One region of the Streptomyces sp. NPDC001714 genome, then DNA from elsewhere that is predicted to be linked to it. Evidence: riboswitches for the same ligand, from Rfam matches in the RefSeq annotation. Region 1 holds a riboswitch; the other holds the start of a gene.
The links. Region 1 has a riboswitch for thiamine pyrophosphate ahead of thiO (glycine oxidase ThiO). Riboswitches for the same ligand answer to the same signal wherever they lie in the genome.
Positions count from the first base shown of each region.

Region 2: linked by a shared signal. The riboswitch ahead of thiC (phosphomethylpyrimidine synthase ThiC) and the one ahead of thiO (glycine oxidase ThiO) in region 1 are both predicted to bind thiamine pyrophosphate.

Region 1 covers NZ_JBIAUL010000006.1:131,566-138,561, forward strand. The annotation lists gene pknB (Stk1 family PASTA domain-containing Ser/Thr kinase) at 1-1,504, opposite strand, end outside; gene ACFY0P_RS17440 (thiazole synthase) at 1,816-2,610, opposite strand; gene thiS (sulfur carrier protein ThiS) at 2,616-2,828, opposite strand; gene thiO (glycine oxidase ThiO) at 2,825-3,985, opposite strand; TPP riboswitch at 3,983-4,094, opposite strand; gene ACFY0P_RS17455 (NAD(P)/FAD-dependent oxidoreductase) at 4,248-5,486, shown strand; gene ACFY0P_RS17460 (Rv2175c family DNA-binding protein) at 5,626-5,991, shown strand; gene thiE (thiamine phosphate synthase) at 6,024-6,671, shown strand; gene metF (methylenetetrahydrofolate reductase [NAD(P)H]) at 6,798-6,996, shown strand, end outside.
Region 2 covers NZ_JBIAUL010000003.1:409,955-416,950, reverse strand. The annotation lists gene ACFY0P_RS10650 (LysR family transcriptional regulator) at 1-578, opposite strand, end outside; gene ACFY0P_RS10645 (VOC family protein) at 778-1,164, shown strand; gene thiC (phosphomethylpyrimidine synthase ThiC) at 1,225-3,045, opposite strand; TPP riboswitch at 3,038-3,215, opposite strand; gene ACFY0P_RS10635 (YibE/F family protein) at 3,287-4,912, shown strand; gene ACFY0P_RS10630 (SsgA family sporulation/cell division regulator) at 5,069-5,506, opposite strand; gene ACFY0P_RS10625 (IclR family transcriptional regulator) at 5,606-6,478, opposite strand; gene ACFY0P_RS10620 (DUF5326 family protein) at 6,605-6,817, opposite strand; gene ACFY0P_RS10615 (cupin domain-containing protein) at 6,983-6,996, opposite strand, start outside.

The DNA.
Region 1 (6,996 bases):
GGTCGGTCGAGATGACCGAACCCTTGGGCACGCCCTCGCTGAACTCCCGGGTCACCATGCCCGGTGCCAGCCCGTCGGCGGTCAGCAGCAGCTTGGCCCTGGCCAGCGTCCGCCCCTGCACGTCCGGCACGTTCACCGTCTCGGGGCCGTCCGAGATGGTGAGCTTCACCGAGTCGTTGCTGCGGATCCGCTCGCCGGCCGCCGGGTCGGTGCTGATCACCGTGCCCCGCTTCACCGTGTCGCTGTAGGCGTGCTCGACCGACCCGACGTCGAGCCCGGCCTCCTTCAGCCGCGCGGTGGCCTGGGCCTCGGTCTTCGACAGCAGCGGCGGGACCTTGGTGAACTGCCCGGAGTTGATGTACCAGACGCCGGCGCCGGCACCGAGGACGATCAGTACGGCCAGGACGAGCGTCACCAGCCCGCGCCGGGACCGACGGCCCCCGCGCCGCCGGTCGGATGGGGGTGCCCCCGCGCGAGCGAAGCCGAGCGTGGGGGAGGGCGGCGCCTCGAACCGGCTGGTCCGCAGCACCCCCTCGTCCTCCTCGTTGACGGGCAGCGGCCGGGGCACCGTCAGCGACCGGGGTATGACACTGGTCCGGTCCTCGCCGATGTCGTGCGCCTCCGCCAGCGCCTGCGGCGGCACGGCGTCCAGCTGCTCGGCCCGGAGCGCGCTCCGCGTCTCCCGCAGCAGGGCGAGCAGCGCGACGGCGTCGTACGGACGGACCCCCGGATCACGGGCCGTGCCGCGGGCGACCAGCTCGTCCAGCTCGTAGGCCAGCCCCGGCACCACGGTCGACGGCGCCGGCACGTCCTCGTGCAGGTGCTTGTACAGAATGACCGCGGGTGAATCGGAGTCGTGCGGCTTCTCACCGGTGAGCATCTCGTACAGCACGACACCGCACGCGTACACGTCGACGCGCGGATCGGCGGCCCCGCTCTCGACCTGCTCGGGCGCGAGGTACGACACGGTGCCCAGCACGGCGCCGGTCGTACTGGTGACGGAGTCCACGGACCGCACCAGCCCGAAGTCCGCGACCTTGACCCGCCCGTCGTCCCCTATCAACACGTTCTCGGGCTTCATGTCCCGGTGCACGAACCCGGCGCGGTGCGCGGCGCCCAGCGCGGCCAGCACCGGCTCCAGGATGTCCAGCGCGGCCCGCGGCTGCAGCGCGCCGCGCTCGCGCAGCACGTCACGCAGGGTGCAGCCGGCGACGTACTCCATGGCGAGGTACACGTACGACCGGTCGGCTCCCTGGTCGTAGACCTGGACGACGTTCGGGTGGGCCAGTCGGGCGACCGACTTGGCCTCCCGGATGAACCGCTCGACGAAGGACCCGTCGGCGGCGAGCGCCGGGTGCATCACCTTCAGCGCGAGCACGCGGTCCAGCCGGATGTCCAGGGCCCGGTACACCGTGGCCATCCCGCCGACGGCGATCCGCGCGTCGACGCGATACCGGCCGTCGAGCACCTGCCCGACGAGGGGGTCCTGAAGGGTCGTATCCACGCGGCGAGTCTACGAGCACCGGCTGACACCTCCACAGGTGAGACCGCTTTCCCAGAGGGACTGCAGCGCACCTGTGACGCTTCACACCTGGCTGAAATATGCACCTATCCCACAGCCGCCGACGGCGCTCGGCCCCCCGGCCAGGCTCTCTCCCCTTCCCGCAGCCGCCGACGGTGATCGACCCCCCGGCCGGGCTTGTCCCCCCTCCCGCAGCCGCCGACGGCGCTCGGCCCCCACGGGAGAGTCCGGCCTTCCAGCGAACGGTTTCGGGCGGTGCGTGGGTGGGAGAGCAGGCGGGAGCGGACCGACGCTCAGAACGCAGGGCGCTCGGGGTCCAGCACGGCCAGGCCCTCCGCAGGAGACGACGCCTCCGCGAGGTACCGGCGGGGAATCCGCCCCGCCAGCCGGGCCAGCCGCCCCGCCTCCACCCCGGCTCGCATGGCGTGAGCCATCCGCTCGGGATCCTGCGCCCGCGTCACCGCCGACGCCAGCATCACCCCGGCACACCCCAGCTCCATCGCCAGCGCCACGTCCGACGCCGTACCGGCCCCCGCGTCCAGAATCACCGGCACCCGCGCGTGCTCGACGATCAGCTGGAAGTTGTGCGGGTTGCGGATCCCGAGCCCCGACCCGATCGGCGACCCGAGCGGCATCACCGCGGCGCACCCCACGTCCTCCAGCTTGCGGGCCAGCACCGGATCGTCGTTCGTGTACGGCAGCACCGTGAACCCGTCGTCCACCAGCGTCTCCGCCGCGTCAAGGAGCTCGACCGGATCGGGGAGCAAGGTCCGCTCGTCGGCGATGACCTCCAGCTTGATCAGCGAGGTCCCCAGCGCCTCCCGCGCCAGCCGGGCCGTCAGCACCGCCTCGCCCGCGGTGTAGCACCCGGCCGTGTTCGGCAGCACCCGGATCCCGAGCCGATCGAGCACCGACAGCACGGAGCCCCGTACCCCCGGGTCCACCCGCCGCATCGCGACCGTGGTCAGCTCGGTCCCGGACGCGACGAGGGCCCGCTCCAGCACCTCCAGGCTGGGCGCACCGCCGGTACCCATGATCAACCGGGAGGAGAACGTCGTACCCCCCAGGACGAAGGGATCGTCGGCCACGGCGCTCAGCCTCCCTGCACGGCGGTCAGGACTTCCACCCGGTCACCGTCGGCGAGCCCGGTCGTCGCCCACTGCCCGCGCGGTACGACGGTCTCGTTGACGGCCGCGGCCACCCCGGAGGGCGCGGCCGTGAGGGACCGCACCAGCGAGTCGAGAGCGGTGCCCGGGGCGATCTCCAGGCGCTCCCCGTTGACGGAGATGGTGACGGAGATGTTCATGCGCTCTGCTCCACGAGGACGTCGCCGAATCGCCTCGGCGTGAACGGACGGGCCTCCTGCGGCAGCTCGCCGCCGGCCAGCAGCTCCGCCATCACGTCTCCGGTGACCGGCGTGAGCAGCACCCCGTTGCGGTAGTGCCCGGTGGCCAGCAGCAGTCCGTCGAGGCGGGTCGGCCCGAGCAACGGCGCGTTGTCGGGGGAGCCGGGGCGCAGGCCGGCCCGGGTCTCGGTCAGGGGCAGCTCGGTGATGCCGGGGACCAGCTCGTGCGCGTCGCGCAGCAGCTCGTACACACCGCCCGCGGTGACCGTCGTGTCCCAGCCCAGCTCCTCGCTGGTCGCGCCGACGACCAGCTCGCCGTTCTCCCGGGGCACCAGGTAGACGTTCCCGCCGCGCACCACAGCCCGTACCGTCCGGCTGAGGAAAGGTGCGTACCGCGCGGGCACGGTCAGCCGCAGCACCTGCCCCTTCACCGGCCGCACCGGCGGCAGCACGTCGTCCGGCACGCCCGCCAGCCGCCCGCTCAGGCTCCCGCCGGCGAGCACCACCTGCCCGGCGCCCCAGGCCGCGCCCGCACGGGTGACGACCCCGGCGGCCCGCCCCCGCACCACCTCCAGGCGCTCGGCCCAGTCGCGGTGGAGGACCACCCCGGTCCGCTCGCACGCGGCCACCAGCGCGGCCGCCAGCCGGCGCGGGTCGATCTGGTGGTCGCCGTCGACCCGCAGCCCGCCGCGCACGCCCGGCGCGAGCATCGGCTCCAGGCGTCGGCACTCCCGCCCGGACAGCCACTCGGACTCCAGGCCCGACTGCTGCTGGAGGGCGTGCAGCTCGCGCAGATGGGCGCGGTCGTCGGCGTCCAGCGCGACCGCGAGCGTGCCGCAGCGCCGGTAGCCGAGGTCGTGGCCGGTCAGCTCGGTGAGCTCGGCGGCGAAGGCGGGATAGCGGCGGGCGGAGGCCAGATTGAGCCCCAGCAGCGTCTGCTCCCCGTAGTGCAGTTCGGTGACCGCGGCCAGCATCCCGGCCGCGACCTGCGCGGCCCCGCCGCCGGGCTCGGGGTCGACCACGGCGACGGCGAGCCCGCGCTGAGCCGCCCGCCAGGCCGTGACCAGGCCGATGATTCCGCCCCCGATGACGAGGACGTCGGACGTACGTGAGGACATGGGCGTCCAGCCCCTCCCTTCGCCGGCATGACCCGGATCAGGTTCGTACGGTCGGAGGCCGCCAGCCTCCCTCTCAGCCCGGTGCGTCCGGGCTCCCGCGTGTGCTTCCCCGCCACCCTAGCCCGCGGAGCTCCGCCCTTGTAAGACGGCCTCGGACGGCACTGTGGACAGCGTGGTGGACGGTGCTGTGGAACAGGTCACTCGCCACGCCCCCTGACTGACTCTCTGTCAGTTGTCTATCGTTCTTGTCTATGGTGATCAGGTGAGCGAGCAGACGCAGCGACGGAGCACGTCACAGACGCGGCGCGTGGTCGTCGTGGGCGCGGGGATGGCCGGGGTGCAGACCGCCGTCGCCCTGCGCGAGCAGGGGTTCACCGGAACCGTCACGCTGATCGGCGCCGAACCGCACCAGCCGTACGACCGGCCGCCGCTCTCCAAGGCCGTGCTGCTCGGCAAGTCGGAGGGCTCCGCCTTCGAGGTCGACTTCGAGGCGCTCGGCATCGAGCTGGCGCTCGGCCGCGAGGCGCTGGGCGTGCGCACCGCCGACCACGAGCTGGACACCGAGGCCGGACCGGTGCCGTACGACGTCCTGGTCCTCGCCACCGGCGCCGAGCCGATCACGCTGCCCGGCACCGAGGGCGTGCCCGGCGTCCATCTGCTGCGCACCCTGGACGACGCCGAGCGGCTGCGGCCCGTGCTCGCCCGGCAGCACGACATCGTGGTCGTCGGCGCGGGCTGGATCGGCGCCGAGTTCGCGACCGCGGCCCGCGAGGCGGGCTGCGCGGTCACCGTGGTCGAGGCCGCGGACCGCCCGCTCGCGGGAGCGCTCCCCGCCGAGGTCGCCGCGCCGATGGCCGCCTGGTACGCGGACAGCGGCACCGAACTGCGCACCCACGCGCGCGTGGTGCACATCGAGCCCGGCGTGGTGGTGCTCGACGACGGCTCGCGGCTGCCCGCGGGCGCCGTCGTGGTCGGCATCGGCGCCCGCCCCGCCACCGCCTGGCTGGCCGGTTCCGGCATCGGGCTGGGCGCGCACCGCGAGGTGCTCGCCGACGACCGCCTGCGCACCACCGTCCCCGACGTCTACGCGGTCGGCGACTGCGCCTCGTTCCCGTCCGGCCGCTACGGCGAGCGCCTCATGGTCCACCACTGGGACAACGCCCTCCAGGGGCCGCGCACGGTCGCCGCCAACATCCTCGGCGAGACCGACGCGGTCTACGACCCGGTCCCGTACTTCTGGTCGGAACAGTTCGGCCGCTTCGTCCAGTACGCCGGCCACCACGCCGCCGCCGACCGCCTGGTCTGGCGCGGTGACCCGTCCGGCCCCTCCTGGAGCGTCTGCTGGCTGCGCGCGGACCGCCTGGTCGCCCTCTTGGCGGTAGGCCGCCCCCGCGACCTGGCCCAGGGCCGCAGGCTGATCGAGGCGAGTACCCGAATGGACCCCGAGGCCCTCGCAGACCCCGGCCGCCCCTTGAAGAACGCGACTGCAGCGCCCCTTTAGGGGCGCTGGGGGTCACCCCCGGCCGAAGGCTGGGGGGAGGAACTGCGTGACCAGCCCCCACTCACCCGCACCCGACCCCCGACACGTACCCGGCACCACCCATCGCGGCCCACCCGGCGAAGCGCCTACCCTGGATCCCGTGACCGAGATTGACACGAAGATCGATGCTCTCGTCCCCTCCTGGCTCACCCTCCCCGACATCGCAGAGATGATGGACGTCGAGGTGACGCGCGTGCGGCAGCTGGTCAAGGAGGGCCAGCTCATCGCCGTCCGCCGCGGTGAGAACAGGGCACTGCACGTCCCCGCCGCCTTCATCGACGGGGACAAGGTCGTCAAGGGCCTGTCCGGCACCCTGACGCTCCTGCGGGACGACGGCTTCACGGACGAAGAGATGCTGGAGTGGCTCTTCACTCCCGACGCGACCCTGCCCGGCACCCCCGCGCAGGCGCTCAGCGAGAATCGCGGCACGGAGGTGAAGCGCCGCGCCCAGGCGCTCGCCGTCTGAGGCAGCCAGTACCGACACAACGGGGGACACCGATGACCGACACCGCCCGCGCCCAGCTGGCCGACGCCCGGCTCTACCTGTGCACGGACGCCCGTAAGGAGCAGGGCGACCTCGCCCAGTTCCTGGACGCGGTCCTGGCGGGCGGTGTCGACGTCGTGCAGTTGCGCGACAAGGGGATGGAGGCCGCCGAGGAGCTGGAGCACCTCGCGGTGTTCGCCGACGCCTGCGCCCGGCACGGCAAGCTGCTCGCGGTCAACGACCGCGCGGACGTGGCCCACGCGGCCGGTGCCGACGTGCTCCACCTCGGCCAGGGCGACCTGCCGGTCCCGGCGGCCCGCGCGATCCTCGGCCCGGACGTCCTGATCGGCCGCTCCACGCACGCCGAGTCCGAGGCGGCCGCGGCCGCCGTGCAGGACGGCGTGGACTACTTCTGCACCGGCCCCTGCTGGCCCACCCCCACCAAGCCCGGCAGGCCCGCTCCCGGGCTCGACCTGGTGCGGTACACCGCCGCCCTGGGCACCGACCGCCCCTGGTTCGCCATCGGCGGCATCGACCTCGGCAACCTCGACCAGGTGCTGGACGCGGGCGCCCGCCGGGTGGTCGTCGTCCGCGCGCTCACCGCGGCCGACGACCCGGGCACGGCGGCGGCCGAGTTCGCGAAGCGACTGCGGTCGCGGTGACGCGCGGGGTGCGGTGGTCCGGAAACTTGTCCAGTATCCGGACGCGAGGTCCACAAGAGGTGGGCAATTCCGGCAAATATCCCGAGTTCGGTTGGGTGACCGTCCGCCCCTGACTAACCTGCGGGTATGGCCCTCGGAACCGCATCCACCAGGACTGACCGCGCACGCACCGTGCGCGACATGCTCGCCTCCGGCAAGACCACGTACTCGTTCGAGTTCTCGGCGCCGAAGACCCCGAAGGGTGAGCGGAACCTGTGGAGCGCGCTCCGGCGGGTCGAGGCGGTCGCCCCCGACTTCGTCTCCGTGACCTACGGCGCCGGCGGTT
Region 2 (6,996 bases), on a different contig from region 1:
TGCACCACCGGGTACTGAGCCAGTACTTCGGCCGACACCGACCGCTCCCCGGCCAACGGATGCCCGGCGGCCACCGCGAGCACCCGCTCCTCCCTCAGCAGCACCGGTCCGCAGGCCATGCCGTCGAACGGGTAGGAGGCCAGGAGGATGTCGATCGAGCCGTCCAGCAGACTCGCCCGGGAGTTGGACAGCTGAACCTCCCGCACGTGGACACGGCAGTCGGGGTGGCGTTCGGTGAACAGGCCGACGGCTCTGAGCAGTGCCGGCGCCGTCCACTCGCCCAGGAAGGCCACCCGCAGTTCTCCAGTGACACCACGGCTGGCGTCGCCAGCTCTGCACAGTGCCTCCTCCATGGCGGTGACCAGGGGACGCAGGTCTTCGGCCAACTGCCGTCCGACCGGGGTGAGACGGACGGTACGGCTGTTGCGTTCGAACAGAGCGCCACCGACACGGCGTTCCAGTTTCTTGATCACCTGGCTGACCCGCCCGGTCGTGATCTGCAACCGCTCGGCGGTCCGCCCGAAGTGCAGTTCTTCGGCAAGCGTCAGGAAGATCTCGGTCTCCAGCCGCTCCAGCATGACGCCCCCTTGGCGTTGAGCGTGGCTCAACGGTCGTGTTCCGATCATGGCTTGATGGCATCCACCCCGCGGTCGATCGTTGAAGGCGTCCCCCCATCACCCGCGACACCCGGTCCGACTCCGAGGAAGCCCCGTGAACACCCCTGCCATGCCCAGTTCCCCGACACCGCGACGGCGTTCCGGAGACAAGGTGCCTCCCGTGCGCGTAAAGGCATTCGACCACCTGGTCCTCAATGTCGAAGACGTCGAACGGTCGCTGGACTTCTACGCCGGAGTCCTCGGTCTGACACCGGTCCGTCTCGCGGAGTGGCGGGCCGGCACGGTCCCCTTCCCCTCGGTGAGGGTCACGCCCGAGACCGTCATCGATCTGGTCGTCCGCCCCCGGGGCGAATCCAATGTCGACCACATCTGTCTCACCGTGGAACCGGTGGACTGGGACGGGATCATCCGCTCAGGCGCGTTCGCCGTCGTCGAGGGACCCGTGGAGCGCTTCGGCGCCCGGGGCACTGCCACGTCGGTCTACGTCCAGGACCCGGACGGCAACACGGTGGAACTGCGCTGGTACCCGCAGGACCTCGCAGGGTGAGCGAGCCGAGGGTGCCGGTCCAGGTACTCGACGCCCCGGACCGGCACCCTGCGGAAGGGCTCAGTCCGCCATCGGCAGGTACACCCGGTTCCCGCTCGCCGCGAACTCCTTCGACTTCTGCAGCATCCCCTCAGCGATCTCCTCCGCAGACGCCCCTTCGGCCGCCCCACCGCCGAACCGCTCCGAGATGCTCTGGCTGATCTTCATCGAGCAGAACTTCGGCCCGCACATCGAGCAGAAGTGGGCCGTCTTCGCCGGCTCCGCCGGAAGCGTCTCGTCGTGGAACTCGCGGGCCGTGTCCGGGTCCAGGGCGAGGTTGAACTGGTCCTCCCACCGGAACTCGAAGCGGGCGTCGGACAGCGCGTCGTCCCACTCCTGCGCACCCGGGTGGCCCTTGGCGAGGTCGGCCGCATGGGCTGCGATCTTGTAGGTGATGACGCCGGTCTTGACGTCGTCCCGGTTGGGCAGGCCCAGGTGCTCCTTGGGCGTGACGTAGCAGAGCATCGCCGTGCCCCACCAGGCGATCATCGCGGCGCCGATGCCGGAGGTGATGTGGTCGTACGCCGGTGCGACGTCGGTGGTCAGCGGGCCGAGCGTATAGAACGGAGCTTCATCGCAGATCTCCTGCTGAAGGTCGATGTTCTCCTTGATCTTGTGCATCGGGACGTGGCCCGGGCCTTCGATCATGGTCTGTACATCAAAACGCCTGGCGATCCGGTTGAGTTCCCCGAGCGTGCGCAGTTCCGCGAACTGGGCCTCGTCGTTGGCGTCCGCGATGGAGCCGGGGCGCAGGCCGTCGCCCAGCGAGTACGTGACGTCGTAGGCGGCGAGGATCTCGCAGAGTTCCTCGAAGTTCTCGTACAGGAACGACTCCTTGTGGTGCGCGAGGCACCAGGCCGCCATGATCGAGCCGCCGCGCGAGACGATGCCGGTCTTGCGGTTGGCGGTGAGCGGCACGTACGGCAGGCGCACGCCCGCGTGGACGGTCATGTAGTCCACGCCCTGCTCGGCCTGTTCGACGACCGTGTCCTTGTAGATCTCCCAGGTCAGCTCCTCGGCCCTGCCGTCGACCTTCTCCAGGGCCTGGTAGAGCGGCACCGTGCCGATGGGGACGGGGGAGTTGCGCAGCACCCATTCGCGGGTGGTGTGGATGTTGCGGCCGGTGGAGAGGTCCATGACCGTGTCGGCACCCCAGCGGGTCGCCCAGGTCATCTTCTCGACCTCCTCCTCGATGGAGGAGGTGACCGCGGAGTTGCCGATGTTGGCGTTGACCTTCACCAGGAACCGCTTGCCGATGATCATCGGCTCGATCTCCGGGTGGTTGACGTTGGCGGGCAGCACGGCCCTGCCCGCCGCGATCTCCTCACGGACCACCTCGGGAGAAACGTTCTCGCGGATGGCCACGTACTCCATCTCCGGGGTGATCTCGCCCCGGCGGGCATACGCGAGCTGGGTCACCGCCTCGCCTTCCCGGCTGCGGCGCGGCTGGCGCGGGCGGCCCGGGAAGACCGCGTCCAGGTTGCGCAGGCCACCGCGCGGCGACGTGTGCTTGATCCCGTCGTCCTCGGGACGGACGGGCCGGCCCGCGTACTCCTCGGTGTCGCCGCGGGCGACGATCCAGTTCTCCCGCAGCGGCGGCAGGCCCCTGCGGACGTCGGTCTCGACGAGCGGATCGGTGTACGGGCCCGAGGTGTCGTAGAGCGTGACCGACTGCCCGTTGGTGAGATGCACCTGACGGACCGGCACCCGCAGGTCGGGGCGGGAGCCCGCGACATACCCCTTGTGCCAGCCGATGGACTTCCCGGCCCCCGACGACGATTCGCCCGCAATGGGCTGTTCGTCCTGGCTGAAGGCAGGCGTGCGTGCGTCCTTGTTGGTCATGAGACCTACTCCCTACGCCGGCATTACCCGGTAACAGGTTCGGCGGTCGACGCAGCGGCTTCCGTCGGGCGGCGTTTCCTGTGAAACAGCACTCGTTCCACGTGAAACATCGCGAATACGGAGGTCAGCGCCCTCTCAGCCCGGTGCTCCGAGCTCCCGCGTGTGCAAAGGTGCCTCCACGCTAGCGTCAATTCGGGCGCGGTGAACAGAGGGCCTCTCCCGTTCTTGCGATGATCGGGCGGTGACCTCGACGCAGCAGCACCCCTATCCGCCCCCCGACCCACGGCGCGGCAACGGCGCCACGCAGGGCGGCGAATCCGGCCACGGGGGCCATGGTGCCGGTGACGGACACATCCACAGGCAGGGCGAGCAGTACGACCACGGGCAGGCCCTCAGCCACGCCCACCATCACGACGACAGCCATGCCCACGGCCACGGCCAGGCCCATGGCGAATCGCCCCACGGCCAGGCCCATGGCGAATCGCCCCACGGCCAGGCTCAGGGCCGTTCGCCCCGCCCGGGCCAGGACAGCTCCCGGCCCGGCGGCGGGCACGGCCACTCGCACGGACACAGCCACAGCCACGGCCCGGCCGCGCCCGTCTCCAAGCATCTGCGCAAGGTCATCGCGGCGATCCTCATCCCCTTCACCGCCGCGGTGGTGGTCGGCCTGGTGGTGCTGTGGCCCGGTGGCGCCCCGCCGCACGAGCGCACCGGCGTCGGCTTCGACCGCCAGACGCAGGCGGCGACGGTCACCAAGGTCGTCTCGGTCAGCTGCAAGTCGGTCAACGCCTCCGGGGGCGGCTTGACCGCCGACACCTCCACCGCCGACGGCACTTCCTCGAAGGAGGAGGACGGCACCTGCAAGAAGGCCACGGTCCGGGTCGACACCGGCAAGGACAAGGGCCGTACCTTCACCGAGATCGTGCAGCCCGACCAGTCCCGGCAGTTGCACGAGGGCGAGCAGGTCGTGGCCGCGTACGAGCCTTCCGCTCCCAAGGACCTGCAGTACTCGGTCACCGACGTGAACCGGAAGTTCCCGATGGCCCTGCTGGCCGGGATCTTCGCACTCGCCGTCGTGGTGGTGGGCCGGCTGCGCGGTGTGATGGCGCTGGTCGCGCTGGCCGTCAGCTTCCTGCTGCTGACCCTGTTCATCCTGCCGGGGATCCTGCAGGGCTCGAATCCGCTGCTGATGGCGGTGGTCGGGTCGAGCGCCATCATGCTGATCGCCCTGTACATCTGCCACGGGCTGTCGGCCCGGACCTCGGTGGCCGTGCTCGGCACGCTGGTCTCACTGTGTCTGATCGGCCTGCTCGGCTCGGAGTTCATCGACTGGGCCGCGCTCACCGGCAACACCGACGACAGCACCGGCCTGATCCACGGCCTGTACCCGTCGATCGACATGAGCGGTCTGCTGCTGGCCGGCGTCATCATCGGTTCGCTGGGTGTCCTGGACGACGTGACCGTGACCCAGACCTCGGCCGTCTGGGAGCTGCACGAGGCCAACCCCACGATGGGCTGGCGCGGGCTGTACCGGGCCGGCATCCGCATCGGCCGCGACCACATCGCCTCCGTCGTCAACACCCTCGTGCTGGCCTACGCGGGCGCCGCGCTGCCCCTGCTGCTGCTCTTCTCCATCGCGCAGAGCAGTGTGGCCACGGTGGCCAACAGCGAGCTGGTGGCCGAGGAGATCGTGCGCACCCTGGTCGGCTCGATCGGCCTGGTCGCCTCGGTGCCGGTCACCACGCTGCTCGCGGCCCTGGTGGTTTCGGCCGACCGGCCGGGCACCGGGACGGCCGTGTCCGTGGAGGCCGCGCCGGCCATGGCTGCCGCGGCCCGCGGCGGACGGGGGCGGCGCCGGAAGCGGTGAGGCGCGGTGGACGGCCCGGAAGGAGGCCGTCCACGAGGCTGGGCGGGGACGGTGCGGAGAAGGGTCCCGGCAAGAGCCGCCCGAGGACGCGCAGAAGCGTTCCTGCGTGTCCTCACACGGCTCGGACGAGCGGCGCGCGCCCCGTGCCGTAACGCTTCAGCCGGCGCTCTGTTCCTCGGCCAGGATGCGGTCCAGGGCCTCGTCGAGGTGGGCGTCGAAATCGGCGAGCGAACCCTCCTGGCCGAGCGGCACCAGCTTGTCGGTACGGTCGAGGAAGGCCACCAGCGGGGGCGCGGAGGACCGGAACACCGCCTGGTCCCCGCCGACCTGAAGCCGGATCAGCACCTCCCCCAGCACCTCGGAATCGGCGGGCGCGATGTGCACATCGCCCTCCCCGCACGGCCGCCCCACCCCGTCGATCAGCAGCTCCCGGCCGAAGGCCCAGGTCACCGGTGCGTCCCCGGGCAGGTGAAAGGTGAGGCGGACGGCATAGGGATCACAGGTCTCGTAGCGCAACTCCACGGGAATGCGGAAGGAGAGCTCCTCCGAGACGAGAAAGCTCATCATGACTTCTGCTTGTACGGACTCGCGCATTGCCTACCCCGTCATATGACACCGACTGGCCGGGTTTTATCCCTTTGATGGTGGTCAAATCTTGCTGAACGTACACGAGAGATCACAAGGAGTGAGTTTTCAGATACTGATAGCGATGGCCAGGGACCCCAGATGCCGGCCCACTTCGGTCTGCAGCTGCCGGACCGCCGGCAGCAGCCGTTCGGCCTGGTGGAGGGGGAGGGAGATGGCGATCGTGGCGGCCGTGGTGCCTACGGTGAGGGGGATCGCCGCACATACCGTCCCGAGCGCGTACTCCTGGCGCTCCACCACCGGCTCCATCCGCCGCGTCCGCTCCAGCCGTCGCAGCAGCATCTGGTCGTCACGGACCGTGTACGGGGTGAGGGGCCGCACAGGATGGCGGCCGAGATGGTCACGGCGGACGTCCTCGTCCAGCTGGGAGAGAAGACACTGGCCTACGGCGTGCGCATGCCCCGTCTCGCGGAAGCCGGCCCACTCCTCGACCGCCGGGGCGGCCGGGGAGTCGGAGACGCTCATGACCTCGATCTCGCCGTCCCGGTACATGGCGTAATACACCGGGACACCGATCGAGTCCCGCCAGTGGGTGAGGGTGTCGACGACCGCGCTGCGACGTTTCTGCTCCGCTCCGCTGCTGCTCAGCCGCTCCGCCGCCTCACCGAGGAAGAACAGCCCCTTGTCGCGGCGCAGGTAACCCTCGTGGACCAGGGTGCGCAGCAGGTGGTAGGCGGTGGGCAGCGCGAGGCCGGTCTCGCGGGCCAGTTGTTTCGCGGGTGCGCCGTGGTCGTGTCCGGCGACGCACTCCAGCAGGCGCATCGCGCGCTGCACGGAGCCGATGAGGGTGGCCGAATGCGGCTGGGCGGGGACGGCCGGGGAGGCCGGCCGCTGCACGGGGGGTGTGCCGGAACTGCGTTGGGTCGGGGGTGGGGGGTGTTCCGTGGGTGCGGAGGTGGCGTCAAGCGTGGGCAAGGTCACTCCCGGAGCGCGAGGGGGTCAGCGACTCTAACCGTCCACCGCCGCTCCCGGTCGGCCCGTGCGGGAAACTTCCCTCCCCCGAGGGAACCGGTGATTCCTGTTACCGGCCGCCGATTCCCACGGGCCTCACCAGTCGCTCTTCGACGAGGAGTTCGACATGAACTTGCGCACGATGTAGATCAGTCCGCCGACCAGCGCCACGAAGATCAGCAGTTTGAAGAGCAGGAAGACCACCCAGCTGATCACTGCGGTGATCAGACCGCCGAACACCACCAGCGCGATGACCGGCACCGCGATCCACTTCACCCACCACGGCAGACCCGTGAAGATCTCTCGCATTGCCCTGTCCTCCGCTTTCTCGTGCGCTCCGGCACGTACGGTCTCGTGCGTCCCGCACGATGCGATGTCCTGCACCCGATGCTAGAGCCGCGAAGGGGCCCTACGGGGGCCCAGGATCCCTTGTCCTCCCCTGACCCGTCCCCTAGGGAACCCCGAGGCCCGGGGTCAGGCCTCGGGGG